DNA from 3 places in the Pseudoflavonifractor sp. HNCC25GI2 genome. Region 3 is predicted to be linked to each of the others. Evidence: predicted binding sites of a transcription regulator. Region 3 holds the regulator's gene; each other region holds the start of a gene.
What was found. The regulator HrcA, encoded in region 3, represses chaperone genes, less so after heat shock. The targets are predictions, from matches to a motif close to TGTTAGCACTCNNNNNNNNNGAGTGCTAACA.
Positions count from the first base shown of each region.

Region 1 (10,079 bases), on a different contig from region 3:
CACAGCTCGGCCAGCTTATCCCAATAGGCCACCACGGCGCACACAACAGCCGCAGCCGCCAGGGACAGGGCAACAATCTTCAGTACGAACCGGGCAATCTTCATGTTCTAAGTCCTCCTTCCACGATTCGAATGGTTGAACCTAGTTTACATGATTTCGGGGAAAATTACAATCGTTTTTGTAAATTTTATGGTTCTCCCTCCGGGAGCGGGCAAGAGCGGTAGCACACGCCGCACTCCGGCTCCACCCCCCGCAGGTCCATCAGCTGCTCCACGGTGACAAAGACATAACCCTGGCTGGTAAGGGCGTCCACAATCCGCAGAGCGGCATCCACGGAGCTCTCATAAATATCGTGCATAAGAATAATATCTCCGTCCTGCACGTGCTCCAGCACCGCAGCTACAATCCGGTCGGTATCCCGGTCCTTCCAGTCCTCCGGATCCACAGACCACAAAATCAGAGGGCCATCCGCCCAGCACTCCACCGATTCATCTACAATTCCGTAGGGCGGGCGCAGCCAGAATTCTCCCTCCCCCAGGATATCCGTCAGCAGAGCCCGGGTCTTGCCCACCTGCAAATCGAAGTCCTCCCGGGACAGGTCGGTCACCATGACGTGGTCAAAGGTATGGACGCCCACCTGGTGTCCCGCCTCCGCCATCTCCTCAATCAGGTCCTCACAGCCCTCAATCCGTTCCCCCACCAGGAAAAACGTGGCATTGACCTCCCGCAGCTCCAGCCCGTCCAGAAGGCGCCGGGTGGTGGACAGACGTGGGCCATCATCAAAGGTGAGGGCCACCAGCTTGGCCGGGCCGGTTTCAATCTCCACCTGGGCGCCGCCGCCCGCCATCTGAATCTCCTCCGGCGTGCCCGGCCCCAGCGCCAGCGCCACGCACAGGCTGAAAAGCCCCAGTCCCACGCCCCGAAGTCCATATCGTCTCACACCCGCCGCGCCCCTTTCATCGCCATTCAGATTCAGTATGTGAAAAGGGCGGCTCTTTTTGTCTTGAAATTTCTGTTAGTTTTTTGAATAGCGCTGGCGCAGCTCCTCCCACCCCGGTTCCGCCCGCAGGAAGGCGCAGTCGGGGTCCCGCTCCACCTGCTCCAGCATTGGCTGAAGCAGCACCGACTGGCATTCCCCCGCGGCCTCCTTGGTGGGCAGATGAGCATAAAGAAGGGATTGGCTCAGGTCCCAGGGCACGGTAAGACTGTGGAACAGGCGCTCCAGCAGCGCCAGTGTCCCCGGCCCGTCCTCCCTGGCAATGGCCAGCTGGAGCGGTGCGGAGAGCACCGCGTAGTCGGAAAGCCCCATCACCTTTCCCACCCGCTCCGCCACATCGGAATACTGCTCGGCTCGCTCCTGCTCCCCCTCCTTCAGGGCCAGGTCAATGAGATGGAGCAGGGTGGTCTGTATCCCGTGGGCCCGGTCAAAGAGCTCCCGCTCCAGCAGCATCCAGGCCTCCTCCGTCCGTCCCTGCTTCCGCCGCAGGGCGGCCAGCAGCTCCCGTTTGTCCCGGTGGGTGTCGGACAGGCGCTCCAGCAGCTCCTCCCCCCGCTCCAGCTCGCCCCGGCCAATGCACCTGGAGGCCAAAGTATAGGTAGCCCACTCCGCCGCCCTGGAGTCGGTGCTGCCAACGCAGCGCTCGTAGAGGGCGGCAATCTCCCCCTCCAGCTTCTCCCGCTCCTCGCCGGGCTCCTCCGGCTGCAGGACCAAAATCCCCTCCAGCAGCCCGGCCACACTGTAAGCCAAATTGTCGTTGTTGGGAAATTCCCGCAGCTTTTCCCGGGCCATCCGGAAGGCCGCCGGGGCCCCCTCCTGCCGGGATGTCTCATAGAGCGCATTGAGAAACTGCCCAATCTCCTCCTGGGTCAAATTCTCCTGGAAGGAGAGCAGGGTGTTCAAATCTACCCCCAGGGTCCGGGCCAGGGTGGGCAGGAGGGTAATGTCCGGGTAGTTGAGTCCCCGCTCCCACTTGTTCACCGCCGGGGCGCTCACCCCCAACCGCTCCGCCAGTCCCTCCTGAGTGAGCCCCATCGCCTGCCGCCGCTGCCGGATGATTTCATTTAAATTCATGTGCCCTTCCTCCTCATTTGCAGCGTTTCTTCTGTCCCTATGATAGCAGAGCTCCCTTCCCTCCCGCAACGGAGGGGTGCGACAGAAAATGGGTGTTCTTTTAACTGCTGGTTAATTTGAGGACAAAAAAGGTCCCCGGCCTGTGGCCGGGGACCTTTTTCCCGCTTCTTATTAGGGCTTTTCAACCACTTCCACGGTGTAGCCCAGATCCTTCAGGCCCTGGACGATGCCACCCGAGCCAATCATGTGGCCCGCGCCCACCACCAGAAGGCCGGTGTGGGCACCGTCCTGCTCCAGATAGGCGTCGGCATAGGCGATCATGCCGGGGTCCCGGTCGGTAAAGAGCTTGCTGTTGAGCTCATCGTCGCTGTTGATGACCTCATCCTTGGGATAGGCCTGGGCAAAGCCCTGGGTGTCCCGGGCCTTCCACTGGTCCATCCAAATGCCGATCTGGGCCATCTCCTCCTCCAGCGCGGCCTGGGTGTCGGCGGTGAGGGCCTCCTCACCCAGCACATCGGTGATGGCTTTCTTGGTAGCCTCGTCCATGGTGTCCACATCCAGCACCATCAGCAGAGAGGAAGCCAGATAGACCTCCTGGTACTCCGGAGACAGGCTGTCAAAGATGCCGCCCTGGAAGGCGTAGGTCTCCACGGCGCCGATGTCGATGCCCGCGTTCACCGCCTTGGCGTTGACGTACAGGTCAATGGCCATGGCGTTGCTGCTGGTGGTCTCGTCGGTGGTAGCCAGGGACTGCAGGCTGGTGGCCAGGGCCCAGGCCTTGTACTGGGACACCAGCTCCTCCTCCATGCCCATCTGACCCAGGGTCTTCACCACCGCCTGATAGAGCTCCGGAGAGATGTGGTCGGCCAGGGTGGTGCCGTCGGAGTAGACCTGCATGGCGGTAAACTCCATCACCTGCTGCACATCGTTGAAGTCCAGCTCAAAGGACACCTGCTCAGAATTGAGGATAATGTCCCGCAGCTGCTTATGGAAGGGGTAGACGTTGTTCCGGTCAGTATGGATGGAGCCCAGCAGGTACAGCGTGTTGCCGTTTCCGGTAGCCTTCCACAGAAGGCCCAGGGAACCGGCGTTCTGCCCGTCATACAGGGCCAGAATCAGGCTGTTGGCCATGGTAGCCGCCTCCAGCAGGGTGCAGGGCCGGTCCAGATGGAGCCCGGTCCCATCGCCGCACAGGGCGCCCACGGAGACCATAAACGCCTCAGGGCCCTCCTCCACGCCAGGGAACGCATAGTCGGCAGCCGCCTGATAGAAGGCATTGACCACGCCGCCGCGGGTGGTGTCCAGCACCAGGCCCTCGGTATCCGCCGTCCGCTGCTCCACACCCAGCAGGGCCAGCTTGTCGGAAACTACTTCCGTCATGGCGGTCACCTGTTCCTGGGTCACTACCTGGTTGTGCTGGGTATAGATTTCATCGCCCACCAAGCCCATGGCATAGCTGTCGGCCAGCATCCCATAGGCCCACAGGGGAAGGGGTTCCGCAGTTACAGAAGCCTCCTCCGCGGACGCAGGGGCGAGGGTACCCGCCATCAGCCCCAGGGTAAGCAGGAACGCAAGCAGTCGTTTCATTTTTCCTCTCTCCTCTCATTTCATTTGAAACATCCGGTTTTTTCCATCATATCATACGCCCCGGCAAAGTCAAATTAAAATAGAATTAAGGTTTGAACCGGTCCCGGAACAACACAATGCCCCCGCCGGAACAGCCGGCGGGGGCGGTGATGAATCAGGTCTTGGGTACCGTTTTGGTAATGGTTGCCTTGGGGTCCTCCGTGTCAAAGACCGTCTTGGCTGCGGCGGCCAGACCGGCCAGGCCCTGAATCTCGCTGGGAATGATGATCTTGGTGGCCTTGCCGTTGGCAGCCGCCTCGAAGGCCTCCAGAGCCTTGATCTTGATGACGCCCTCGCCAGGCTGCGCCTCGTTGATGAGCTTGATAGCGTCAGCGGTAGCCTGCTGCACCTTCAGGATGGCCTCAGCTTCGGCCTCGGCCTCCAGAATCTTGGCCTGCTTGGCACCCTCAGCCTGGAGAATGGCGGCCTGCTTGGCGGCGTCTGCCCGGAGGATGGCGCTCTGCTTCTCGCCTTCTGCCACCAGGATCTGGGACTGCTTCTGGCCCTCAGCCTGGAGGATGGCCTCACGGCGTTCACGCTCAGCCCGCATCTGCTTCTCCATGGACTCCTGGATGTCGCGGGGCGGCATGATGTTCTTCAGCTCCACCCGGTTGACTTTGATGCCCCAGTTGTCGGTGGCCTCGTCCAAGATGGCCCGCATCTGACCGTTGATGTGGTCGCGGCTGGTGAGAGACTGGTCCAGCTCCAGGTCGCCGATGATATTGCGCAGAGTGGTGGCAGTCAGATTCTCAATGGCGGACATGGGATTTTCTACGCCGTAGGCGTACAGCTTGGGGTCGGTAATCTGGAAGTAGATGACCGTGTCAATCTGCATGGTCACGTTGTCCTTGGTAATAACCGGCTGGGGCGGGAAGTCCACAACCTGCTCCTTCAGGGACACATTCTTGGCCACGCGCTCAAAAAGGGGCATCTTGAAGTGCAGACCCACACCCCAGACCGTGCGGAACGCACCCAGGCGCTCGATGACGAAGGCCCGGGACTGGGGCACTACCTTGATGCAGGAACCCAGGAGAATCAAAATAAACAGCGCCAGAATAACCCAGGGGATAATCTTCAATATCAGTTCCATATGTACTCCTTTTCCGCGCCGGTTACAGCGCTTCCACAAACAGCTTTACTCCCTCAATACGCAGCACCCGCACCTCTGTGCCCACGGAAATGACCACATCGTGTTCGCTGCGGGCAGACCAAACCTGACCGGAGACATTGACCTGTCCCTTCCCCTCCACATTGTCGATGGCCTCGGTGACCACAGCGGTCTTTCCGATCACCCGGTCAGCGTTGGTGGGGGTACGGCTGGTCTTCAGAAGCCGTGCGGCAAAGGGGCGAATCAGCGCCAGAGACAGACCGGACAGCACCAGGAATACCACGATCTGAATCCAGATATTTCCTCCCAGCACCGCAGCAATCAGTCCGCCCAACGCACCCACCGCAAACCAGATGAAGGTGAGTCCCACCGTCAGGGCCTCGCCAATCACCAGGACAACGAGGGCAATGAGCCAAATCGTGCTTGGAAGCATATGAACTCCTTTCCCCCCGGGCCGATCTACCCGGAGCTTACTGGTGTCTTCATCATAGCACATTGCCACAAGGAATGCCACCAAAAGATATTCAGTTCCATTAAATTTCTCTTAAAATTTCAGGTTGTTCTTTCGTTCTCGGGCTCCGTTCAGGGGCCGTTCCCGCTTATCCGTGGGCGCTCTCCGCTCGCCTTCGTCGTAAGATTCTTATCCCTCACCCTGCCGTCCAGACGGCAGGTCTTGCTCATTCCGCCACTCCTCCTCTCCCGGCCAAACCCGCTCTGCTGGGCTTTGGCCGGGTCCCCAGGTCGGCTTCGCCGACAAGCCCCAGCCCACAAAAAAGCCCGCGGCACGAGGCCGCGGGCTTTGGAATCGTTTGGCTTAGTACATGCCGCCCATGTCAGGGGCAGCAGGGGCAGCGGGTGCGGGGGGCTGGGGCTTGTCGGCGACCAGAGCCTCGGTGGTCAGCAGGGTGCTGGCGATGGAGGCAGCGTTCTCCAGAGCGGAGCGGGTCACCTTGGTGGGATCCACGATGCCAGCGGGAATCATATCGCAGTACTCTTCCTTGTAGGCGTCGAAGCCATAGCCGATCTTGCCGGACTCCTTGATCTTCTCCAGAACCACGGAGCCGTCGATGCCGGCGTTGGCGGCAATCTGCTTCACAGGAGCGGTCAGAGCGCGGGCAATAATCTGCACGCCGGTCTTCTCGTCGCCCTCAGCCTCAGCATACAGCTTCTCCACAGCGGGGATGGCATTCAGGTAAGCGGTACCGCCGCCGGCCACGATGCCCTCTTCCACGGCGGCGCGGGTGGCGTTCAGGGCGTCCTCGATGCGCAGCTTCTTCTCCTTCATCTCCACCTCGGTGGCAGCGCCGACCTTGATGACAGCCACGCCGCCGGCCAGCTTGGCCAGGCGCTCCTGCAGCTTCTCACGGTCATAGTCGGAGGTGGTAACCTCGATCTGGCTCTTGATCTGACCCACGCGGGCCTTGATCTCCTCGGAGGAACCAGCGCCGTTGACGATGGTGGTGTTCTCCTTGGTGACCTTCACCTGACGGGCCTGGCCCAGCTGGCTCAGCTGAGCCTCCTTCAGCTCCAGACCCACATCGGCGGAGATGACCTGGCCGCCGGTCAGGATGGCGATATCCTGCAGCATCTCCTTGCGGCGGTCGCCGAAGCCGGGTGCCTTGACGCACACCACGTTCAGGGTGCCGCGCAGACGGTTCACAATCAGGGTGGACAGGGCGTCGCCCTCCACGTCCTCAGCGATAATCAGCAGCTTCTTGCCGGACTGAACCACCTGCTCCAGCAGGGGCAGCAGCTCCTGGATGTTGGAGATCTTCTTGTCGGTGATGAGGATGAGGGCGTCGTCCAGGTTGGCCTCCATCTTCTCGGTGTCAGTGACCATGTAGGGGGTGATGTAGCCCCGGTCAAACTGCATGCCTTCCACGACCTCGGAGTAGGTCTCGGCGGTCTTGGACTCCTCGATGGTAATGACGCCGTCGTGGCCCACCTTCTCCATAGCCTCGGCAATCAGAGCGCCGATGGCCTCATCGCCGGAGGAGACAGTGCCGACACGGGCGATGTCAGCAGAACCGTTGACCTTCTGGCTGTTGGCCTTGATGGCCTCGATGGCAGCATCGGTAGCCTTGGAGATGCCCTTCTTCATGACCATGGGGTTGGCACCGGCAGCCAGATTCTTCAGGCCCTCGCGGATGATGGCCTGAGCCAGCAGGGTGGCGGTGGTGGTACCGTCGCCGGCCACGTCATTGGTCTTGGTGGAAACTTCCTTCACCAGCTGGGCGCCCATGTTCTCAAAGGGGTCCTCCAGCTCGATCTCCTTGGCGATGGTCACACCGTCGTTGGTGATGAGGGGAGCGCCGAACTTCTTGTCCAGCACCACGTTGCGGCCCTTGGGGCCCATGGTGATCTTTACGGTGTCAGCCAGCTGATTGACGCCCTTCTCCAGGGCCTTGCGGGCTTCCTCGCCGTAGCAAATAATCTTAGCCATAACAAAAACCTCCAATATATGAGAATGGATTTACAACGATAAAATGATGGCGTCTGAGCAGCTTACTCGACAATGGCCAGAATGTCGTTCTGACGGACGATGGTAACTTCCTCGCCGTCCAGCTTCACCTGGGTGCCGGCGTACTTGCTGGTAATCACCTTGTCGCCCACCTTCACGGTCATCTGGACCTCCTTGCCGTCCACCAGTCCGCCGGGACCGACAGCCAGCACCTCAGCCACTTCGGGCTTCTCCTTGGCGGCGCCAGTGAGGATAATGCCGCCCTTGGTGGTCTCCTCGGCCTCCACCAGCTTCACAACCACGCGGTCAGCCAAAGGCTTGAGTTTCATAACGGGTTCCTCCTTATATTGATATTTGGTATTAACAAATTCAAGTTGGTTTAGCACTCATTTTGTCCGAGTGCCAAATCCAAGTATGATGATACCTGTTTCCAGCAAAAAAATCAACCCCTTTTTTCAAAAAATTGGGGTTGATTTTTTTAAAGTTTACGTTTCGTTCACAAAGTTTTGATGGGAGTGCTAATCCCCATTTCCTCGCCCCTCACCAGTGGGCCCCCTGGGGGTAGAAGAAGTTCACCTTCTTCTCCGACAGCCGCACGGTGAACGAGGTATCCCGCATCACCTCGCCGTCCACCACCGTGGTAATGGTCTGGTTGGAGGAGTAGGTGATGCTCTGCCCGTGGTAGTCCCGGATCAGCTGGGGATAGTTCTTATATAGTCCCTTGGCGTACTTGCCCACCAGCCGGACAAAGGTAAAGAGGCTGACCTTGGGCACCATCAGCATATCCAGCACTCCGTCGTCCGGCATGGCGTCAGCCACCGGCATGAAGCCGCCGCCGTAGTGCCGTCCGTTGCAGATGCACACGATGGCCGTGTCTCCACGCCAGTCCAGGTCTCCCATTTTGACCTCCATAGGCCGGGTGATCCCCTTGAACAGGATATTTTCCACCAGGGAGACGATGTACGCCCCCTTGCCGGAGAGAAACCGCCAGTCCTTGTAGCGGTGGACGTCGGCGGCGATGCGGGCGTCCACCCCGGCACACACCACGTCCAGCCCCAGCTTGCCGTTGCAGTCCATCAGGTCCAGAGAGGCCTGCGGCCCCACAGCCAAGGCCTCCAGGTCATAGAAAATTGTCCGGTAGTCCGGCCCGAAGATCTTTAAAAAGTCATTGCCCGTCCCCTTGGGCACACAGGTAATGGCGGCGTTGGGATATCCCGCCGCCCCGTTGACCACCTCGTTGAGGGTTCCATCCCCGCCGCAGGCGTAAATGCGCACGTCCTCTCCGGATTCCGCAGCCTGACGGACCAGACGGCAGGCGTCCCCCTCCCCGGTGGTATAGAGCCGCTCATGGGGAAAGCTCAGCTGGTCCAAAAGGCCCTCCAGATGGGCGTTGCTCTCCTTCTTCCCCGCCGCCGGGTTAATTATAAAAATATGTCGGATACCCGCCACCCTCTTATCTCTTTCTAAACCATCTCTCCGCCCTCCGGCAAAGTCGGCCATGCGAAACGGCGCATGCCCCACTCCTGCTCAGAGGTACATGAAGAGATCGCACTTCAGCATGCCGTTATAGAGCTTGCGCTTTTTATCGGCCGGCTTGCCGAAGGTACGCTCAAACTCGGTGTGGGAGGAGAGGAGAAAGAGCTTCCAGCCCTCCGGGAACTTGGCCCAGGCCTTTCCGAAGGCCCGGTACAGCTCCTCGGCCTCCCGCCGCTCCATAATTCGTTCGCCATAGGGGGGATTGGTCACCACCCGCCCCCGGATGCCGCCCCAGTGGAAGGTGCGGGCGTCGTCCACGTCAAAGCGCACCAGGTCGTCCACCTCAGCCAGCTGGGCGTTGTGCCGGGCCAGCTCCACGGCCTGGGGATCCAAATCGCCGCCCCATATCTCGTAGTCCCCGTCAAACTCCTTGTCCATGGCCTCGTCCGCCGCCTCCAGCCACAGCTTCTTGTCCACGCAGGTCCACTTCTGGGCGGAGAAGGTGCGGTTGAGGCCGGGGGCCCGGTTTTTGGCGATGAGTGCGGCCTCGATGGGAATGGTGCCGCTGCCGCAGAAGGGGTCACACAGGGGATCCCGCCCCTTGTACCGGGAGAGCATCACCATGGCGGCAGCCAAAGTCTCCCGCAGGGGCGCGGCCACGCCCTGGGCCCGATAGCCCCGCTTGTGAAGGCCCGCCCCGCTGGTGTCCAGCATCAGGGTGGCAGTGTCCTTCATGATGGAAAACTGAATCTGGTAGAGAGCTCCCGTCTCCGGCAAGGTACTGAGGCCGTACTTCTCCCCCAGCCGGGCGGCCACCGCCTTCTTCACAATGGACTGGCAGGCGGGCACCGAGTGGAGGGTGGAATTGAGGCTGTGCCCCTTCACCGGGAACTGTCCCTCCCGAGGGATAAACCGCTCCCAGGGCAGGGCCCGTGTCTTCTCATACAGGGCATCAAAGTCGCCGGCGTGGAAGGTCCCCAGCACCAGCAGCACCCGCTCTCCGGTGCGCAGATTCAGATTGAGCCGGGGCAGATCGGCCTCCGTTCCGCCGCACAGCACCCGTCCGTTTTCCGCCCGCACCTCCGGCAGGCCCAGGCGGCGCATTTCATCGGCGCACAGCCCCTCCAGCCCAAACAGCGTGGGCACCGCATAGGTCAGTCCCTTATCCACAGGCAACACCTCGTTCTTTCTCTGTCTGTTCCCGCCTTACAGCTCCATGGGCGGGTAAAAGGCCACCGAGCCCAGCCGCTCCAGCCCCACCTGCTTGGCCCGCAGGGCGTACTCCTTCACGTCTCCGGTGGTAAAAATGTCCAGCCGGCCGGGAATACCCGCCTCCC
Region 1 is NZ_JBYUOW010000001.1:304,574-314,652, forward strand. Features, by position in the region: gene AC3YUO_RS01425 (hypothetical protein) at 1-104, opposite strand, end outside; gene AC3YUO_RS01430 (polysaccharide deacetylase family protein) at 188-940, opposite strand; gene AC3YUO_RS01435 (helix-turn-helix domain-containing protein) at 1,016-2,071, opposite strand; gene AC3YUO_RS01440 (TraB/GumN family protein) at 2,243-3,658, opposite strand; gene AC3YUO_RS01445 (SPFH domain-containing protein) at 3,813-4,787, opposite strand; gene AC3YUO_RS01450 (NfeD family protein) at 4,810-5,238, opposite strand; gene groL (chaperonin GroEL) at 5,620-7,248, opposite strand; gene AC3YUO_RS01460 (co-chaperone GroES) at 7,311-7,595, opposite strand; gene AC3YUO_RS01465 (diacylglycerol/lipid kinase family protein) at 7,807-8,715, opposite strand; gene AC3YUO_RS01470 (THUMP domain-containing class I SAM-dependent RNA methyltransferase) at 8,794-9,912, opposite strand; gene murI (glutamate racemase) at 9,949-10,079, opposite strand, start outside.
Region 1: AC3YUO_RS01460 (co-chaperone GroES) is a predicted target of HrcA. The motif match lies at 7,644-7,674, and genes of this name have one in related genera.

Region 2 (10,079 bases), on a different contig from region 3:
AAAAAGCCTATCTGAGTATCATTGCCGCCGCCTGCCTGTGGGGCGGGATCGGTGTGTTTGTCAAAGTGCTCACCGCCGTGGGCCTGACCTCCCTGCAGGGGGTGGCCGCCCGGAACCTGGTGGCCTCGGTAGCCTTTTTTCTCTACCTGCTCGTCACTGACCCCAAGGCCCTGCGCATCCATCCCCGACACTGGTACTACTTCTTCGGCTCCGGTGTTTGCGGACTGCTGTTCTTCAACTGGTGCTATTTTACCGTCATCGCTCAGAGCTCCATGTCGGTGGCCGCGGTTCTGCTGTATACCTCCCCGGTGTTCGTCATGATTTTATCTACCTTTCTCTTCCGGGAGCGGATTACTCCGGTGAAGCTCATTGCCCTGCTCATCACCTTTGTGGGCTGTACCCTGGCCACCGGCCTGCTCCCGCTGGGCGAGACTAGGCTGTCTGGTCTCACCATCCTCGCCGGACTGGGGGCCGGGTTCGGCTACGCCCTCTACTCCGTGCTGAGCAAGGTTGCCCTGCGGCAATACTCCGCCTCCACGGTCTCCTTCTACACCATCCTCTTCTGCGCCGTATTGGCCATCCCCCTGTCCGGACTGTACCTGAGGGTGGATTTGCTGCCCAATCCCACCTTCTGGGCTGGCTCCCTGGGCATCGGCTTTCTGTGCTGCGCCATTCCCTCCTACCTTTTTACCATGGGACTGGTCCACGCCGAGGCCGGAAAGGCCTCCATCTTGTCCACCGCCGAGCTGCTGGTGGCCACTCTACTGGGCATTTTGCTCTTCCATGAGGAGGTCACCATCTATAAGCTGCTGGGCATGGCCGCCATCTTTGCCGCCATTCTCCTGCTCAACCGCCCGGTAAAAAAAGAGACAAACTGAAAATTGGGGCTTGACAGCCAAACTTCACCTCGCTATAATAACACCAAATTAAATCAGGAAACCGATGAGAAAGAGGAGTAGCAGCGAGTCGGAACCTTACAGAGAGCCGCAGGCGGTGGAATTGCGGCAGGGGACGCCGGTGTGAATGGACTTTTGAGGGCTATGCGAACGGGAAACCTAGTAGCGCGACGGGGACTCCGCCCGTTATCAGGGGAGCATGGGCTGTTTGGCCTGTGAAAGTGAGCGGGCGTATCTTCATACGTCAATCCGGGTGGCACCGCAGAGGCTGATTGCAGTCCTTTGTCCCAGAAAAAAATTTCGGGGACGAAGGGCTTTTTTGTTGCCTTCTCCCCAGACGAAAAGGAGAAATGAACCATGAGCACCATGAACAAAATCCCTCACCGCCTGTATTTGACCGAAGACCAGATGCCCCGCCAGTGGTTCAACCTGCGCTCGGCCATGCCCCAGCAGCCCGACCCCCTCATCCACCCCGGCACCCTGCAGCCCCTGGAGATGCCCGATCTGGCCCCCATCTTCTGCGAGGAGCTGGCCAAGCAGGAGCTGGACGGAACCACCCCCTATGTGGACATTCCCGAGGAGGTACTGGAGGTCTACAAAATGTACCGCCCCTCCCCCCTCATCCGGGCCTATGAGCTGGAGAAGGCCCTGGACACCCCCGCCCGCATCTACTACAAGTTTGAGGGCAACAACACCTCCGGCTCCCACAAGCTCAATTCCGCCGTGGCCCAGGCCTACTACGCCAAGATGCAGGGCCTCACCGGCGTCACCACCGAGACCGGAGCTGGCCAGTGGGGCACTGCCCTCAGCGAGGCCTGCTCTTACTTCGGCCTCACCTGCGACGTCTACATGGTCAAGTGCTCCTATGAGCAGAAGCCCTTCCGCAAGGCGGTGATGGGGGTCTTTGACGCCAGCGTCACCCCCTCCCCCTCCATGACCACGGAGGCCGGGCGGAAGATTCTGGCCGAAAATCCGGGCACCACCGGCAGCCTGGGCTGCGCCATTTCCGAGGCGGTGGAGGCCGCCGTGCAGAGCCGCGGAAAGAAGCGCTATGTGCTGGGCAGCGTTCTCAATCAGGTGCTGCTCCACCAGTCCATCATCGGCCTGGAGAGCAAGCTGGCCATGGAGCAGCTGGGCGAGTACCCCGATGTGGTGGTAGGCTGCGCCGGCGGCGGCTCCAACCTGGGCGGCCTCATTGCCCCCTTCATGGCTGACAAGCTCCGGGGTGTGAAAAATCCCCGCATTGTAGCGGTGGAGCCCGCCTCCTGCCCCTCCTTCACCCGGGGCAAGTACGCCTATGACTTCTGCGACACCGGCAAGGTTACCCCCCTGGCCCGGATGTATACCCTGGGCTCTGGCTTCATCCCTTCCGCCAACCACGCCGGCGGCCTGCGCTACCACGGTATGAGCCCCATTCTCTCCAAGCTGTACCACGACGGGTACATGGAGGCGGTGAGCTACAAACAGTCCCAGGTCTTTGAGGCAGCCGTCCTCTTTGCCAAGCGGGAGACCATCCTCCCTGCCCCCGAGTCCGCCCACGCCATCAAGGGTGCCATCGATGAGGCCCTGAAGTGCAAGGAGACCGGCGAGGCCAAGACCATTCTCTTCGGTCTCACCGGCACCGGCTACTTCGACATGACCGCCTATGAGTCCTACCTCTCCGGTACCATGACCGACTATGTCCCCACCGACGAGGACCTTCAGAAGGGCTTTGACTCTCTCCCCAAGATTCCTCAGAATGAGGGCATTTAAATTTTAATCTTTTGAATTTCTTAATCTTTTCTTTTCCTCTTTTTAATTCCCGGGGTATATCATTCAAGATGCGGCAGGGGCGCTGCTCCTGCCGCATCAAGGCTTTTGTAAGATGGTGATGGTATGTATTCCTCTCAGGATCCAAATGACCTCTATGATACACCCCGGCGCTCCCGCTCCTCTCAACGGAGGAGGAAACGCCGAAGCCCCCTGCCCAAGCTGTTTGCTGCCGGTATTTTGCTGGGACTGGCCATTTTCTTTCTGCCCCGGATCTACGAGGGATTCCATTCCGCGCCTCAGCTTCCCCAGACCCTGACCGATGAATTGAAGGCCCTGGCGGACAGCCAGCCCGAGGCCCAGCCTCTGCTGGACCACCCGGGCCGCTATCCCGAAGCACTGTTGGAGCTGGCTGCCCGCAACCCGGAGGCCCTTGACTTTGTGCTGGACTACCCCCAGAAAAAGGACGAGCCCGCCGCAAAGACGGTGGGTGAGGTACAGCAAGGAACATTTCCTCAGCTCCTGCAGTGGGATGAGCGCTGGGGCTACCAGACCTACGGGGATGGGCTGATGGGCCTCACCGGCTGCGGTCCCACCGTGCTGTCCATGGCGGTGTGCGGCCTGACGGGAGACAACACCATCACCCCCTGGGTGGTGGCCCAATACGCCCAGGAGGCGGGCTGGTACGTGGATGGCTCCGGCTCCAGCTGGGACCTCATGCGGGAGGGCTGCCGCCACTATGGATTGGAGGCGGAGGAGCTCCCGCTGGACGAGGGGATTGTCACCCGGGAACTGAAAAACGGCCATCCTGTCATTTGCAGCATGGGTCCCGGCGACTTCACCACCAGCGGCCACTTCATCCTCCTCACCGGGATGGAGGACGGACAAATTTGCCTCAATGACCCCAACCGCCCCTCCAACAGTGAAAAGCGGTGGGACTTTGATACCCTGGCCCCCCAGATTCGCAATCTGTGGGCCTGTTCCCCGGTGGAGTAAATCCCTCACTCCACCCATAAAAAATCCCCCGTGCTCTCTGCTTTGGCAGAGAGCACGGGGGATTGATTTTTACGGCAGCGCAGTCGGCTTACAGGTCGATAACCTCGCCGGTGAGCACCTCGTGGCTGTCCACCACCAGCTGGCCGTCCCGACAATCCACCGTGAGGGTTTGGCCGCCCTCCACCTGGTCGGCGATGATCTTCTTGCTGATCAGCGTCTCCACGGTGTGCTGCAGGTAACGGCGCAGGGGCCGGGCACCGTAGATGGGGTCGTAGGCCGCGTTGATGATTTCCGCCTTGGCCGCGGGGGTGAGGGTGACGGTGAGCTGCTTATCCTCCAGACGCTTGTTGAGCTCGGCCACCATCAGGTCGATGATGTGGGTCACGTTCTCCTTCGTGAGAGGCTTATAGAAGACAATCTCATCCAGCCGGTTCAGGAACTCCGGGCGGAAGGAGCGCTTGAGCAGCTCGTTCACCTGGTCCCGGGCCTCCTGGCTGATCTCGCCGTTTTCATCGATGCCGTCCAGCAGGAACTGGGAGCCCAGGTTAGAGGTGAGGATGATGATGGTGTTCTTGAAGTCCACCGTGCGGCCCTGGCTGTCGGTAATCCGGCCGTCGTCCAGCACCTGCAGGAGGATGTTGAACACGTCAGGGTGGGCCTTCTCCACCTCATCAAAGAGGATGACGGAGTAGGGGTGACGGCGCACCGCCTCGGTGAGCTGGCCGCCCTCCTCATAGCCCACATATCCCGGAGGGGCACCGATGAGCCGGGAGACGGAGAATTTCTCCATGTACTCGGTCATGTCGATGCGCACCAGGTTCTTCTCGCTGTCAAAGAGGGCCTCGGCCAGGGTCTTGGCCAGCTCCGTCTTACCGACACCGGTGGGACCCAGGAACAGGAAGGATCCAATGGGTTTATTGGGGTCGGCGATGCCGGCGCGGCTTCTCAGAATGGCCTCGGACACCAGGCGCACCGCCTCGTCCTGGCCCACCACACGCTTGTGGAGGATGTCCTCCAGATGCAGCAGCTTCTCCCGCTCGCCCTCCATGAGCCGGGCCACGGGGATACCGGTCCAGCGCTCGATAATGCGGGCGATCTCCTCCTCGGTGACCTTGTCCCGCAGCAGGGAGCGCTGACGGCTCTCATTGGCAATCTGCTCCTCCGCCTCCAGGGCCTTTTTCAGCTCAGGAATCTTGCCGTACTGGAGCTCGGCGGCCTTATTGAGGTCGTACTCCCGCTGGGCCTTCTCCAGCGCGGCGTTGGCGGCTTCCAGGTCCTCACGGAGCTTCTGCACCTTGCCGATGGCGCCCTTCTCGTTGTCCCACTGGGCCTTCTTGGCCTTGAACTCCTCCCGCATGTCAGAGAGCTCCTTCTGGATTTCCGCCAGGTGCTCCTGAGAGAGCTTGTCGGTCTCCTTCTTCAGGGCGGCCTCCTCAATCTCATGCTGGATGATCTTCCGCTGGATGACGTCCAGCTCGGTGGGCATGGAGTCCATCTCCGTGCGGATCATGGCACAGGCCTCATCCACCAGGTCGATAGCCTTGTCGGGCAGGAACCGGTCGGTGATATAGCGGTTACTGAGGGTGGCGGCGGCGATGATGGCGCCGTCGGTGATTTTCACACCGTGGTACACCTCGTAGCGCTCCTTCAGGCCACGGAGGATGGCGATGGCGTCCTCCACCGTGGGCTCGTTCACCATGACGGGCTGGAACCGGCGCTCCAGAGCGGCGTCCTTTTCAATATACTGCCGGTACTCATTGAGGGTGGTGGCACCGATGCAGTGGAGCTCGCCCCGGGCCAGCATGGGTTTGAGCAGGTTGCCTGCGTCCATGGCGCCCTCGGTCTTGCCCGCGCCCACAATGGTATGAAGCTCATCGATGAACAGGATGATCTTGCCCTCGGACTTCTTCACCTCATTCAGGACGGCTTTCAGACGCTCCTCAAACTCGCCGCGGTACTTGGCGCCGGCAATGAGGGAGCCCATATCCAGGGCAAAGATGGTCTTGTCCTTCAGGGAGCTGGGCACGTCCCCCTTTACAATCCGCTGGGCCAGGCCCTCGGCGATGGCGGTCTTGCCCACGCCGGGCTCGCCGATGAGGACGGGGTTATTCTTGCTCTTCCGGGAGAGGATACGGATGACGTTCCGGATTTCATCATCCCGGCCGATGACGGGGTCCAGCTTGTTCTGACGGGCCCGCTCCACCAGATCGGAGCCGTACTTCTTCAAAGCATCATAGGTCTCCTCCGGGTTGTCGCTGGTAACCCGCTGATTGCCCCGGACGGAGGCCAAAGCCTGCATGACCCGCTCCCGGGTGACGTTATAGGTGCGGTAGAGCTGGCTCAGCTCCCGGTTGGCGCTGTCCAGCAGGCCCAGGAAGATGTGCTCCACCGAGATATACTCGTCCTTCATGGACTCTGCCGCCTGCTCGGCGCTCTTCAGTGCCTTGTCCACGTCCTGAGCCACATAGATTTTGTCTGCCTCCCGGCTGCCGCCGGATACCTTGGGCAGCTTTTCCACCTCGGCCTTGATGGCCGCCTCAAAGCTGGGCACCGTCATTCCCATGGCGGTGAGCAGCTGGGGAATAAAGCCCTCCTGGTCGGACACCAGCGCCAGCAGCAGGTGCTGCTGCTCAATCTGCTGCTGCCCGTACTCCTGGGCCAGATCCCTGGCCCCCTGGATGGCAGAAAGGGATTTTTGCGTAAACTGATTCATATTCATATGGAAGAAACCTCCTTTTCGGGTTTCCATTTTTTGTATTAAGTTTTAGCACTCGTATTATCTAAGTGCTAAAATTATGATAGCCTATTTCCTCCCATTTGGCAAGGGGGTTGGGCAAATTTTTTCAAAGAAAAGGCAGGCCCGCAGGCCTGCCTTTTCCGCATATCCATCCTTACTGGATGGCGATCTTCCGGCTCTGGGGCTCGGGCTCACCCTGCTTGGGCAGAGTCAGCTTCAGCACGCCGTTTTCATAGCTGGCGCTGATGGCGTCTTCCTGAATGCCGGAGACATTGAAGGAACGGGTGAAGCTACCCACACGGCGCTCCCGGCAGACATACTTGCCGTTCTCATCCTTGTTCTCCGAGGTCTCATCGTGCTTGGCGGTGATGGTCAGCAGGCCATCCTGCAGGTGCAGGTCAATGTCCTCCTTCCGGAAGCCGGGCAGGTCGGCCTCCAGCAGGAAGTGGTCGCCCTCATCCTTGATGTCGGTACGGAAGGCGGGCATCTGGCTGCGGTCCACGGGGAAGAAGCTGCGCTCAAAATCATCAAACAGGCTGTTCAAACTATTATTGGTGTAACGTCCAAAGGGAAGCAAACTATACATAACTCAAAACTCCTTTCGGGCCGGGTTTCTGCGGCACCTCGCCGTTCCCTGGGCCCTTCTTAACTTTGGCTTTAGTATAGCTCCGGATTATGAACAATTCTCGCAAACTTTATGTCTAAATTGTAAATTCTAGCACTCTCAAATATAGAGTGCTAATTTCATTTTCTCCATTCTCCTCGCTTCTTGCCGGAAGAATGAAAGAATGTTATACTTAATTTTGTCGATTCTATTCCGGGAGGGATTTGTTTGAAGGTACTTATTTTTGGTTCTCAGGCCCGTTACCAGGCCTATCAGCCGGATTTTGTGGCCCAACTGCCCGTGGAGCCAGTGTTTTGCCCCATTGACCAGCCTCTGCACGAGGCCGCTGCCCGGCACCCCGACGCCCAGGCTCTGTTTGTGGACGCCATCACTCCGGTGGAACGGGCCATGATGGAGCTGCTGCCCCAGCTGAAGCTCATCCACTCCGAGGGCGTAGCCTTTAACCGCATTGATCTGGAGGCCGCCCGGGAACGTGGTATTTTTGTGTGCAACAACAAGGGCTGCAACGCCGCCTCTGTGGCCGAGCACACGGTCATGCTCATGCTCATGGCTCTGCGCCACGGCATCACCGGCCACAACGCCGTCAGAGCCGGACAGCAAATCACCATGAAGGAGGCTGTGATGGTCTCCGATTCCCCGGAGCTCGGTCTGTGCACGGTGGGCCTTGTGGGCTTTGGCGACATCGCCCAGGCCACCGCCCGCCGCCTCCAGCCCTTCGGCTGCCCCCTCTACTACTATACTCCCCACCGCCGTCCGGAGGCGGTGGAGCAGGACTTTGGCGTTACCTACCTGCCTCTGGAGGAGTTGGCCGCCCGGTGCGACATTCTCTCCCTCCACTGCGCGGTGACCGATGAGACCCGGGAGATGGTCAATGCAGATCTCCTCTCCAAAATGAAGCCCAACGCCATCCTGGTAAACACCGCCCGGGGTGACCTGCTGGACAACCAGGCAGTACGTCAGGCCCTCATGGAGGGACGTCTGGGCGGCATCGCCGTGGATACTCTGGCACCCGAGCCCACCCCCGCCGACCACCCTCTGGTGGACCTGCCTCCGGAGGTGCAGGACCGGGCCATCTACTCCCCCCACCTGGGCGGCATCACCGGCGGCTCCTTCCGCCGGGCCCACGCCAACATGTGGAACAGCCTGCGCCTGGTATTGGAGGGCAAGCGCCCCAACTTCATCGTCAACGGACTGTAAAGGAGTTTCTATGCCCGCGTTTCTCTTAAAAGTCGTTCTTGTCTGGCTGGCAGTCATCAACCTCATTACCTTCACCCTCATGGGGCTGGACAAGTGGAAGGCCCGGCGGGACGCCTGGCGTATCCCGGAAAAGACGCTGTTTCTCGCCGCCCTGCTGGGAGGCGCCCTGGGCGGTACGGTTGGGATGCATCTCTTCCACCACAAGACCAGGCACTGGTATTTCCGCTTTGGCTTCCCTGTTCTGCTGATTTTACAGCTTCTGCTGGCCGGATTTCTGGCCTACCGATTTTAGTAAAAAATCCCTGCTGCCCATTGGACAGCAGGGATTTTTTCATATTCAGAACCGATGCACCCATCCGGAAGAAAACCAGACGGGAATCAGCCAGGCAATGGAATAAACCAGCAGGTTCAGGGGGGACAGGGAGCTGTAAGCCACAGCGGACACCAAGTAGGCCGCCAGGGCCATACCCAGTACCGCGCCCATACAGCACAACACTGCGCCCACCCGGGCGGCACGGCGCAGACGGCGGGCTGCGGTCACCGCCTCAGCAAAGGGGAAGATGCCCTCCCGGCACAGCAGAGCGGTAAGGGTATCCCCGTGGGGCTGCTCCGGATCGGACAGCTCCCGGCGGCGCTCCACCGGCGGAAAGTCCATCTTGTCTGCCGCCAGCTTAAACCGCTGCTGAAGCATGGCGGGGATGAGGTTAAAGTCCCGGGTGGCCAGCACCAGCCCGATTTTCTCCCGCATCAGCTCCTCCACCGAGGGGAAGACTGTATCGGGCAGGGTGTAATTCAGGGCGAAAATACCTGCCAGTTCTCCGTTGATGGCGCAGAACACGGCGCTTTTTACGTTCAGGCCCGGGGGCAGGGAAATTTCCATCAGGTTCATAAAGGCTGCCGAGCCCACCAAGACCTGGTCGCCCCGGATGTTGGCGGACAGACCGCCGCCCTCATAGCAGCACAGGCGCTCGGCGTTGCGCAGCAGTCCGCCCATGGCCCGCAGCTGCTCATGGAACAGCCGGGCCAGGCCGCTGCCCGCGTCCCGCAGCAGGGTGGCGGTATAGGCCATCACCCGCTCCACGGGGAAATTTCCCATTACCTTATAGCCATTAAACTCCACATAGCCCGGCGGAAACAGGTCGGTGTCGGTAATCAGCACCCGACCGCCCCGGCGGGACCCAACCACTCCCGGCCATCCGGCCAGGGCCGCGCCGCTCTGGCTCAGGCGGCGGGCCAGCTTATGAAAGGACCGGCCGTAGGCCAGACCGCTGCCGAAAGCGGCGGAGGCGCTGAACAGCGCCGACAGGCCCCAGGCCAAATTTTCGGTATGTCCGGCACCCACGGTGGCCAGCATAGCCAGCACCACATCGCCCAGCAGCAGCAGCGGACAGACGCGGTGAAAAATCCGCTGAGCTCCGTCATCCATCTGAATCTGGCTGCCGAAGCCCTCCGCCGTGCCCGACCACTTGGTGTAGGCGTCCCGGCCGTTCCATTTGCCCTCGTCCTGGGTCACCCGGTAGGGGCTGGAGGAGGCCGCCGCCACCCGGCAGGACAACCGCTGGGCGCAGCGCTTATGATATCGGCCGTGGAGCAGCAGAAAGAGGTCGGCCAGCACCACCGCCGTATAGGGAAGGCGCAGTTTCTCTCCTGGCTCCAGAGCCAGCAGGATTCCATCTGCCAGAGTAAAGAGACAGGCCAGGGCGGCTAGAGTATCCATCTCCACCTTGCCCCGGAAGGCCCGGCCAATGCCGGTTCCCAGCACGTCCAGTGACAACAGGGCGCCCGCTCCCAGCAGGCCTACGGCAATCCAGCTTTGCACCTGAGCTCCGTCCAGCGGAGGAAGCCAGACAAGCCCCACAGAGGGCACAATCAGCTGCGC
Region 2 is NZ_JBYUOW010000006.1:38,158-48,236, reverse strand. Features, by position in the region: gene AC3YUO_RS09315 (DMT family transporter) at 1-878, shown strand, start outside; gene AC3YUO_RS09310 (TrpB-like pyridoxal phosphate-dependent enzyme) at 1,263-2,648, shown strand; gene AC3YUO_RS09305 (C39 family peptidase) at 2,772-3,641, shown strand; gene clpB (ATP-dependent chaperone ClpB) at 3,730-6,360, opposite strand; gene AC3YUO_RS09295 (Hsp20/alpha crystallin family protein) at 6,533-6,964, opposite strand; gene AC3YUO_RS09290 (2-hydroxyacid dehydrogenase) at 7,211-8,200, shown strand; gene AC3YUO_RS09285 (DUF1294 domain-containing protein) at 8,211-8,492, shown strand; gene AC3YUO_RS09280 (hypothetical protein) at 8,538-10,079, opposite strand, start outside.
Region 2: clpB (ATP-dependent chaperone ClpB) is a predicted target of HrcA. The motif match lies at 6,404-6,434, and genes of this name have one in related genera.

Region 3 (10,079 bases):
ACAGCAGAGGAAAAAAATCAGAAGAGCGGCCTGGCGGGACCAGCACTTCGGAGAGGACATGATCCTCGCTCCTTCCACATAATCGCGCAAAGTAACACGGTTTCATTATATACACCCGCGCTTTTTTTGGCAAGGCCCGCGGCAGAAAGTTGAGGTGGGAAACCGTCCTTGACTTTCCATTTGCCAGAGAATAGAATATCGATGGTATGAGTACAAAAGACCCCCAATTTGGGGAAGGAGAGAGACTATGGCGCACTATTTGGACAACGCAGCCACCACGCCGGTGCGGCAGGAGGCGGCCCGGGCGGCCCTGGAGGCCATGACAGAGGGCTGGGGCAACCCCTCGGCCCGGTACGCCCTGGGCACCCGGGCGGCAGAGCGGCTGAAGGAGTGGCGGGCGGAGGTGGCCCTGGGCCTGGGCTGTCTGCCTGAGGAGGTCTGTTTCACCTCCTGCGGCACGGAGAGCGATAACTGGGCCATCCAGGCGGCAGTGGAGCTGAACAAACGGAAGGGCAAGCACATTGTCACCACCGCCATTGAGCACTCCGCCGTGCTGGAGCCCTGCCGGGCGCTGGAGCGGCAGGGGTACGAGGTGACCTACCTCCAGCCCGGCCGGGACGGAACCATTTCCCCGGAGGCGGTGGCTGCCGCCCTGCGGGAGGACACGGTGCTGGTGTCCATGATGCTGGTGAACAACGAGCTGGGCACCATTCTGCCCGTGGCGGAGGCGGCCCGGGCCATCCGGGCGGCGGGCTGTCCGGCTCTGCTCCACTGCGACGCGGTGCAGGGCTTTTTAAAGGTACCCTTTACTCCCAAGGAGCTGGGCGTGGACTTTCTGAGTATCAGCGGCCACAAGATTCACGCCCCCAAGGGCATTGGAGCCATGTACGTGCGCAAGGGGCTGAACATTCAGCCCATGATTCGGGGCGGAGGGCAGGAGAGCGGCCTGCGCTCGGGCACCGAACCCACCAGTCAGATTGCAGCCCTGGCCGCCGCGGTGAAGGCGGGCCGGGAGACGCTGGAGGCGGATCTCCGGCACATGGCCGATCTGAAGGCCTGCGCTGTGGAGCGGCTCACCGCCAGCGTGCCCGGACTGCGGGTGCTGACCGAGGGGGGCGCGCCCCACATTCTGCCCATCACCCTGCCCGGCTACAAGAGCGAGGTGGTGGTGCGCTTTTTGAGCGACCTGGGCATCTATGTCTCCTCGGGCTCGGCCTGCCACAAGGGCAAGCCCAGCCATGTCTTTGCCGCCCTGAACCTGCCCAAGAAGGAGCGGGACGGGGTGCTGCGGGTGAGCTTCTCCTATGATACCACCCGGGAGGATGTGGACGCCCTGGCCCAGGGCCTGGAGCGGGCGGGCCGGCAGCTGTTTACTGCCCTGTCCTGACGGGGCGTTTGTTGGAAGGAGTGGAGGGCCGACGCGGGAAGGGCGGCGGCCCGGGGCCCCGGGAGGGGCGCGGAAGGAATGTGAAAAAGGAGTGGACGTGTGTTTTCTTACATGAGGCGGGAGCCTGGCTTTTACCGCCAGGTGGTGGCGCTGGCCGCCCCGATTGTATTGCAGAATCTGATTACCAGCACCCTGAGTATGGCGGATACCTTTATGGTGGGTATGCTGGGCGAGGCGCCCATGGCGGCGGTGACCCTGGCCAATATTCCGCTTTTTGTGGTGCAGCTGTTTATTTTTGGTGTCCAGAGCGGAGCCTCGGTGCTGATTAGCCAGTACTGGGGAAAGCAGGACATGGAGGCCATCAACCGGGTTATCGGCGTGGCACTCTGGGTGGTGCTGCTGGTATCCTCCGCCTTTGCCGCGGTGCTTTTGATTTGTCCCCGGGAGTTCCTCAGCCTGTTCGGCAACCAGCCGGACGTGGTGGCCATGGCCGCTGAATACGGCAGCATCGCCGGTATATCCTATGTGTGCAACGCATTCACTATGATTTATGTGGCGGCTTACCGCAGCATGGAGCATCCCGCCCTGGGCATGTATATCCTGGCGGCCTCCATGACGGTGAACACCTGCCTGAACTGGGTGTTCATCTTCGGCAACCTGGGCGCCCCGGCCCTGGGGGTACAGGGAGCGGCTCTGGCCACCCTCATTGCCCGGTGCCTGGAGGTGGTCATTGTGGTCACCCATATGGTAAAAACCCGGTTCTTCCGGGTGCGGGCGGGGCTGCTGGTCCGGCCCGGAGGCTCCATGGTGCGCCGGTTCCTCCGCTACGGCGGCCTGGTGGTGCTGAACGAGACCATGTGGGGTCTGGGCACGTCGGTTATGCCCACCATTATGGGCCACATGGAGGGCAGTACGGAGATTCTGGCCGCCTATACCGTGGCGGGCAACGTGGAAAAGATGTGTACCGTGTTTTCCTTCGGCCTGGCCGCCACCGCAGCGGTCATCATCGGACGGGAAATCGGCGCGGGACGCACCAAGAACCTGAAGAACGTGGGCCTGACCATGGATACCCTTGCGGTAATGTGCGGCCTCGTCCTGTGCGGGCTTCTGCTGTGCTTTGTGCGGTTTGTGGCGCCCCAGTGGGTGTTCCCCCTGTTCAAGCTCTCTGCGGGTGCCAGCTCCGTGGCTACCATGATGATTACCGTCATGGCCTGTGTCATGCCCCTGCGGAACTTCAACACGGTCAATATTGTGGGCGTGCTGCGGGGCGGCGGAGATGTGCGGGCGGCCACCCTTATTGATGTGGGCAACCTGTGGCTGGTGGCCATCCCCTATGCCGTGGTGTGCGGCGTGCTGCTGAGAACCTCGGTGTTCTGGGTCTATCTGGCCTTCGGCGTGGAGCAGATTGGAAAATTTGCCGTAGGCGTCTGGCGGCTGCGGTCCGGCCGGTGGGTCCGGGACCTCACTGTGGTGGGATAATCGAATACGAAAAAATAACAGCTCGTTTTTCAAACGAGCTGTTATTTTTTGTCCTCATCGACACGATTCGACACGTACTGCAGAAGGATTGTCTCTATCATATTAGATAAGTTACGGTTTTCCTCCTTGGCATAGACCCGGAGCTGTTCCACCAAGTCTTCTTCCAGACGAAAGCTGTAAGTCTTTTTTTCAATTCCCATATTATCACCTTATCTTTATTGTATGGAAATGTAATACAATGTTCAAATATTGTATTGCATTATATTGTGTTATAATGTAATATTTTAAAAGGAGGCGATTTCCGTGGCAGAATTCTGTTTGGATTGCTGGAACGAGATGAACGGGACCCACTATACTCCGGAGCAGGTGGTGCTGGAGGAGGATCTGTGCGAGGGCTGCGGGGAGTGGAAGCCGGTGGTGGTGGGCTTTCGGGGCAATCCGCTGACCGAGTGGTTCCGGGGGATATACGGCCGCCTGGAGGACTGGGCGGCCCGTCGGAGGGAGCAGGAGCGGTAGGTGCGCCTGCCCCAGGAAACACGTCCATTTCTGGCGTTTAATTTTAGCAATGGCCGGGCTTTTCTGCAAAGAAAGGTCCGGCCGATTTGTTTAAAATAAATTCATAAAGTGCCTATTGACAATTTTTGTACCCGGTGGTACATTATCTTTAGCACTCGGGGATAATGAGTGCTAAAACCATAAACCAAAGAAAGGGCGGTGGAAGCATGGAGCTCAGTGACCGGAAAAAACGAATTTTACGCGCCATTGTGGAGACCTATATCGCCACCGCCGAGCCGGTAGGCTCCAAGGCCGTGGCCGAGCGGGCGGGACTGGATGTGTCCTCCGCCACCATCCGAAATGAGATGGCGGACCTCACCGACCTGGGCCTTCTGGAGCAGCCCCACACCTCCGCGGGACGGATTCCCTCCCCGGCGGGCTACCGGCTGTATGTCAACGAGCTGATGGATCAGCACCAGCTCACCCTTCAGGAGACCGAGCGCATCAATCAGGCGCTGAACCTGAAGATGGAGGAGCTGGACCGGGTCATTGACCGGGCGGGCAAGGTGCTCTCCCAGATCAGCGACTATCCGGTGTTCACCATGGCCGAGGCCAAGACCCGGATTACCGTCAAGCGGTTTGACCTCCTCATGGTGGAGGAAAACGCCTTCATCGCCGTGGTGATGACGGACAACTCCGTGGTGAAGAACAAGCTCATCCGCATGCCCGACGCCCTGTCCGACACCCAGCTGCAGCTGCTGTCGGCGGTGCTCAACAGCTCCTTCGTGGGCCTGACCCGGGAGGAGATGGAGCAGACGCTGGACAAGATGGAGGCCCGTACCGCTCCCGCCGCCTTTGAGCTTATCTCGCTGGTGGTGGACTTCGCGGTGGAGGTCCTGGCCGACCAGAGCCAGAAAAAGATTCACACCTCGGGCATCACCCATCTGCTGGAGCACCCGGAGTACCACAGCCTGGATAAGGCCAAACCCCTGATGACCTATCTGGCTGAGGAGCAGGAGGGCTCGAAGCTGCCCGTCAGCCTGGCCCGGGGCACCAACATGAACATACTCATTGGACCGGAGAATGTCAGCGACGCCTTGAAAGACACCAGCGTGGTCATGGCCAGCTATGACATTGGAGATAATATGCGGGGCGTCATCGGTGTGGTTGGTCCCACCCGGATGGACTACGCCAAGGTGACCGCCCGTCTGTCCTACTTCGCCGACAGCCTGACCCGAATGTTCGGCAAGGGCGAGCTGCCCCCCGGCGAGGACAGTGAGGACAAGGAATAAAGAAAAAAGGAGCGCGCAGACGTGAGCAAAAAGGAAACAAAAAAGCAGGATCCCGTTCAGGAAACGCCTCAGGACCAGGCGGCTCCCCAGCAGGAGGAGACCGTGCAGCCTCAGGGCGAGCAGACCGCACCCCCTGAGGAGGACCCGCTGCTCCGTGAGCTGGAGGCCCTCAAGGACCAGAACGCCCAGCAGGAGGACAAATACCTCCGTCTGGCCGCTGAGTACGACAACTACCGCAAGCGCACCGCCAAGGAGAAGGAAACCATCTGGACCGATGCCAAGGCGGAGACCGCCGCGGCCTTCCTGCCGGTGTACGACAATCTGGAGCGGGCCCTGAAGCAGGAGACCGCCGACGAGGCCTACAAGAAGGGCGTGGAGATGACCATGAACCAGCTCAAGGAGGTTCTCTCCAAGCTGGGCATCACCGAGATTCCTGCCTTGGGCGAGGCCTTTGACCCCCAGAAGCACAACGCCGTGATGCATGTGGAGGATGAGACCCTGGGTGAAAACACCGTGGCTGAGGTCTTTCAGGCCGGCTTCCAGTGCGGCGAAAAGGTCATTCGGTTCGCCATGGTCAAGGTGGCCAATTAAAACGAAGCGCGGAGGCGTGCGGAGCAGCGAGGATGGACCGGAGCGAGGGCGAGCGGAGGACCGCATAGCGGTCTGAAGACCAGCCCGAGACGAAGGGAAGCCGCGCGTCGCGCAGCCGCCGCAGCGTGACAAGCCGAAGCGCGCAGCCGCTGCAGCGTGACAACCCGAAGCGCGGAGGCACCGCGGCGCAACAATCTAATTTCCCAATTCATTTTGTAAATAACAATCTTTCATATATTTAGGAGGAAAACATTATGTCCAAGATTATCGGTATCGACTTAGGTACAACCAATAGCTGTGTGGCCGTCATGGAAGGCGGCGACGCCGTTGTCATCCCAAACGCGGAAGGCAACCGTACTACCCCCTCTGTGGTCGCGTTCTCCAAGGACGGCGAGCGTATGGTGGGCCAGGTGGCTAAGCGCCAGGCCATCACCAACCCCGACCGCACCGTGATTTCCATCAAGCGTGAGATGGGCTCCGACTACAAGGTGTCCATCGACGGCAAGAAGTACACCCCCCAGGAGATCAGCGCCATGATCCTTCAGAAGCTGAAGGCGGACGCCGAGGCCTATCTGGGCCAGCCTGTCACCGAGGCCGTGATCACCGTTCCCGCTTACTTCACCGACGCTCAGCGTCAGGCCACCAAGGATGCCGGCAAGATCGCCGGCCTGGAGGTCAAGCGTATCATCAATGAGCCCACCGCCGCGGCTCTGGCCTACGGCGTGGACAAGGAGACCGCTCAGAAGGTCATGGTGTATGACCTGGGCGGCGGCACCTTCGATGTGTCCATCCTGGACATCGATGACGGTGTCATCGAGGTTCTGGCTACCGCCGGCAACAACCGCCTGGGCGGCGACGACTTCGATAAGTGCGTCATGGACTGGATGGCTGCCGAGTTCAAGAAGACCGAGGGCGTGGACCTCACCGGCGACAAGGTGGCTATGCAGCGCCTGAAGGAGGCTGCCGAGAAGGCCAAGATTGAGCTGTCCGGCGTCACCTCCACCAACATCAACCTGCCCTATATCACCGCCGATGCCACCGGCCCCAAGCACCTTGATCTGACCCTGACCCGTGCCAAGTTCGACCAGCTCACCGCTCACCTGGTGGAGGCCACTGCTGGCCCCGTCCGTCAGGCCATGGGCGACGCCGGCCTCACCGGCAGCGACATCTCCAAGGTCCTGATGGTGGGCGGCTCCAGCCGTATCCCCGCGGTTCAGGAGATGGTCAAGAAGCTCACCGGTAAGGAAGGCTTCAAGGGCATCAACCCCGACGAGTGCGTGGCTCTGGGCGCGGCCCTGCAGGGCGGCGTGTTCACCGGCGACGTGAAGGACCTGCTGCTGCTGGACGTCACCCCCCTGTCCCTGGGCATTGAGACCATGGGCGGCGTGATGACCAAGCTCATCGACCGCAACACCACCATCCCCGTGAAGAAGAGCCAGACCTTCACCACCGCCGCCGACAACCAGACCTCCGTTGAGGTCCACGTGCTCCAGGGCGAGCGTGAGATGGCTCAGTACAACAAGACTCTGGGCAAGTTCCACCTGGACGGCATCGCTCCCGCACGCCGCGGTGTGCCTCAGATTGAGGTGACCTTCGACATCGACGCCAACGGCATCGTGAACGTCTCCGCCAAGGACCTGGGCACCGGCAAGGAGCAGCACATCACCATCACCTCCTCCACCAACATGTCCAAGGAGGACATCGACAAGGCCGTCAAGGAGGCCGAGCAGTTTGCCGCCGAGGACGCCAAGCGCAAGGAAGAGGTTGACGTCCGCAACCAGGGCGACCAGATGGTCTATCAGACCGAGAAGACCCTGGAGGAGATGGGCGACAAGATTCCCGCCGCTGACAAGGCCAATGTGGAGTCTGCTCTGGGCAAGCTGAAGGAGACCCTGAAGGGCAATGACACCCAGGCCATCAAGAACGCCACCGAGGAGCTGACCAAGGCCTTCTACGCCGTCAGCGAGAAGCTCTATCAGCAGCAGGGCGGCCAGGCCGGCCCCGGCCCCGACATGGGCGGCAACTTCGGTGGCGGCCAGCAGGGCGGCAATGACGGCCCCGACGTGGTGGATGCCGACTACGAAGTCGTGGACGACGACAAGAAGTAATGCAGAATTAAGAATGCAGAATGCAGAATTGACATTCTGAGATTCGCCGGGGGCGGACGGGGCCAATGTCACGCCGCCTCCGGCGGAATCTCCCCGGTTACCACTCTGCATTCTGCGTTTCTGCGTTTTCATGATCGAGGTGAGCAAGGATATGCCAGAACAGAAACGAGATTATTACGAGGTGCTGGGCGTCAGCAAGGGCGCCTCGGAGGATGAATTAAAAAAGGCCTACCGGAAGCTGGCCAAAAAATACCACCCGGATATGAACCCCGGAGACAAGACCGCCGAGGCCAAGTTCAAGGAGGTCAACGAGGCCTATGAGGTCCTCTCCGACAAGGAGAAGCGGGCCAAGTACGACCAGTTCGGCCACGCGGGTGTGGATCCCAACTTCGGCGCCGGCGGCGGCTACGGCGGATTTGATATGGGCGACATCGACCTGGGGGATATCTTTGGGTCGTTCTTCGGCGGCGGTTTCGGTGGGTTCGGCGGCGGAAGCAGCCAGCGGGCCAACGCCCCCCAGAAGGGCGAGAGCCTGCGGGCCAACCTGACACTCTCCTTTGAGGAGGCCGCCTTCGGCTGCGAGAAGGAGATTGAGCTCAACCGCACCGAGCCCTGTGACGACTGTCAGGGCTCCGGCTGCCAGCCGGGCACCACGGCGGAGACCTGTCCCGACTGTCGGGGCACCGGCGTCATCCGCATCCAGCGTGGGGCGGGCGGCTTTGCCTTCTCCTCCACTGCCCCCTGTTCCCGCTGCCGCGGCACCGGCAAGATTATCCATAGTCCCTGTAAGAGCTGCGGTGGAACGGGCAGCGTGAGAAAGAAGAAGCGCATCACCGTCACCATCCCCGCCGGTATCGACGACGGCCAGGCTGTCTCCCTCCGTGGCCAGGGCAACGCCGGCAAGAACGGCGGCCCCGCCGGTGACCTCATTGTGGGCGTGCGCATCAAGCCCCATCCCCACTTCCAGCGGGAGGGCACCACGGTGCTCTATGAGCAGCCCGTCTCCTTCTACCAGGCGGCCATGGGCGCTGAGCTGGAAATTCCCACCATCGACGGCAAGGTGAAGTGGACCCTGCCCGCCGGAACCCAGCCGGGTACCACCTTCCGCCTGCGGGGCAAGGGCATTCCCGAGCTGCGCGGCCGGGGCCGTGGCGACCAGTATGTCACCGTCAAGGTGCAGGTGCCCACCAACCTGACCACCGAGCAGCGGGACGCCCTGCGCGCCTTTGGTGAGACCATGGGCGAGACCACCGGGGAGCGCCCCATCAAGACCTTCTTCGATAAGCACAAAAAGAAGAAATAAGAGCAGTGCCTGCGGCTTCGGGAGTGTGTTCCCGAAGCCGCTTTTTGCGCCCGGAAGGGGAATTTGCACCCTTGCGCTTTGCAGGCCCGTCCGCTATAATAGGAGCGATGAAGCCCATCGGCCGGACCGCATGGAAGGAGGTCCGGACTTTTTAAGGAAGAAGGAAATGCCATGACAGAGCAAGAGAAAAAGCAGTTGATGGCCATGGCCTGCAAGGTGCGTATGGGTGCCATTCGCGGCGTCCACAGCGCAAAGGCCGGACATCCCGGCGGAAGTCTGTCCGCCGCCGATCTCTTTACTTACCTCTATTTTAAAGAGATGAATGTGGACCCCAAGAACCCCAAATGGGCGGATCGGGACCGGTTTGTCCTTTCCAAGGGCCACACCGCCCCCGGCCTGTACGCGGCCCTGGCGCTGCGGGGCTTCTTCCCTGAGGAGGACCTGCTCACCCTGCGCCACATTGGCAGCCACCTCCAGGGTCACCCCAACATGAACGAGACCCCCGGCGTGGACATGTCCACCGGTTCCCTGGGCCAGGGCGTTTCCGCCGCCGCCGGCATGGCGCTGGCCGCCAAGTATCAGGGCAAGGACTGCCGGGTGTATACCCTGTTGGGCGATGGTGAGATTCAGGAGGGCCAGGTGTGGGAGGCCTTTATGTTTGCCCACCACTACAAGCTGGACAACCTGTGCGTCATCATCGACAACAACGGCCTGCAGATTGACGGCAACGTGGCCGATGTTATGAGCCCCTACCCCATCCCCGAAAAGCTGCGCGCCTTCGGCTTTGAAGTGACTGAGATCGACGGCCACGACTTTGACCAGATTGAGGCCGCCTTTGCCCAGGCCAGAGCCACCAAGGGCGTTCCCTTTGCCATCGTGATGAAGACGGTGAAGGGCAAGGGCGTCTCCTACATGGAGAACAACGCCGGCTGGCACGGCAAGGCCCCCAACGACGAGGAATTTGAGATTGCCATGAAGGAGCTCTCGGCTCAGCTGGCAGAAGTGGAGGGGAAGTAAGATGGCCGACGTGAAGAAAATTGCCACCCGGGACAGCTACGGAAATGCCCTGGTGGAGCTGGGACAGCAGCATGACAACCTGATCGTCTTTGACGCCGACCTGGCCGGCGCCACTAAGACCGGAACCTTTAAGAAGGCCTTCCCTGACCGCCACTTTGACTGCGGCATTGCCGAGGGGAATATGATGACGGTGGCCGCCGGCGCGGCGGCCATGGGCCTGGTGCCCTTTGCCTCCACCTTTGCCATGTTCGCCGCCGGACGGGCCTTTGAGCAGATTCGCAACTCCATCGGCTATCCCCACCTGAACGTGAAGATCGGTGCCACCCACGGCGGTATCTCCGTGGGCGAGGACGGCGCGTCCCACCAGTGCTGCGAGGACTTTGCCACCATGCGCTCCATCCCCGGCA
Region 3 is NZ_JBYUOW010000002.1:18,073-28,151, reverse strand. Features, by position in the region: gene AC3YUO_RS02700 (hypothetical protein) at 1-60, opposite strand, end outside; gene AC3YUO_RS02695 (cysteine desulfurase family protein) at 248-1,387, shown strand; gene AC3YUO_RS02690 (MATE family efflux transporter) at 1,499-2,866, shown strand; gene AC3YUO_RS02685 (DUF6364 family protein) at 2,908-3,066, opposite strand; gene AC3YUO_RS02680 (hypothetical protein) at 3,170-3,382, shown strand; gene hrcA (heat-inducible transcriptional repressor HrcA) at 3,589-4,653, shown strand; gene grpE (nucleotide exchange factor GrpE) at 4,675-5,244, shown strand; gene dnaK (molecular chaperone DnaK) at 5,499-7,352, shown strand; gene dnaJ (molecular chaperone DnaJ) at 7,504-8,655, shown strand; gene AC3YUO_RS02655 (transketolase) at 8,827-9,672, shown strand; gene AC3YUO_RS02650 (transketolase family protein) at 9,674-10,079, shown strand, end outside.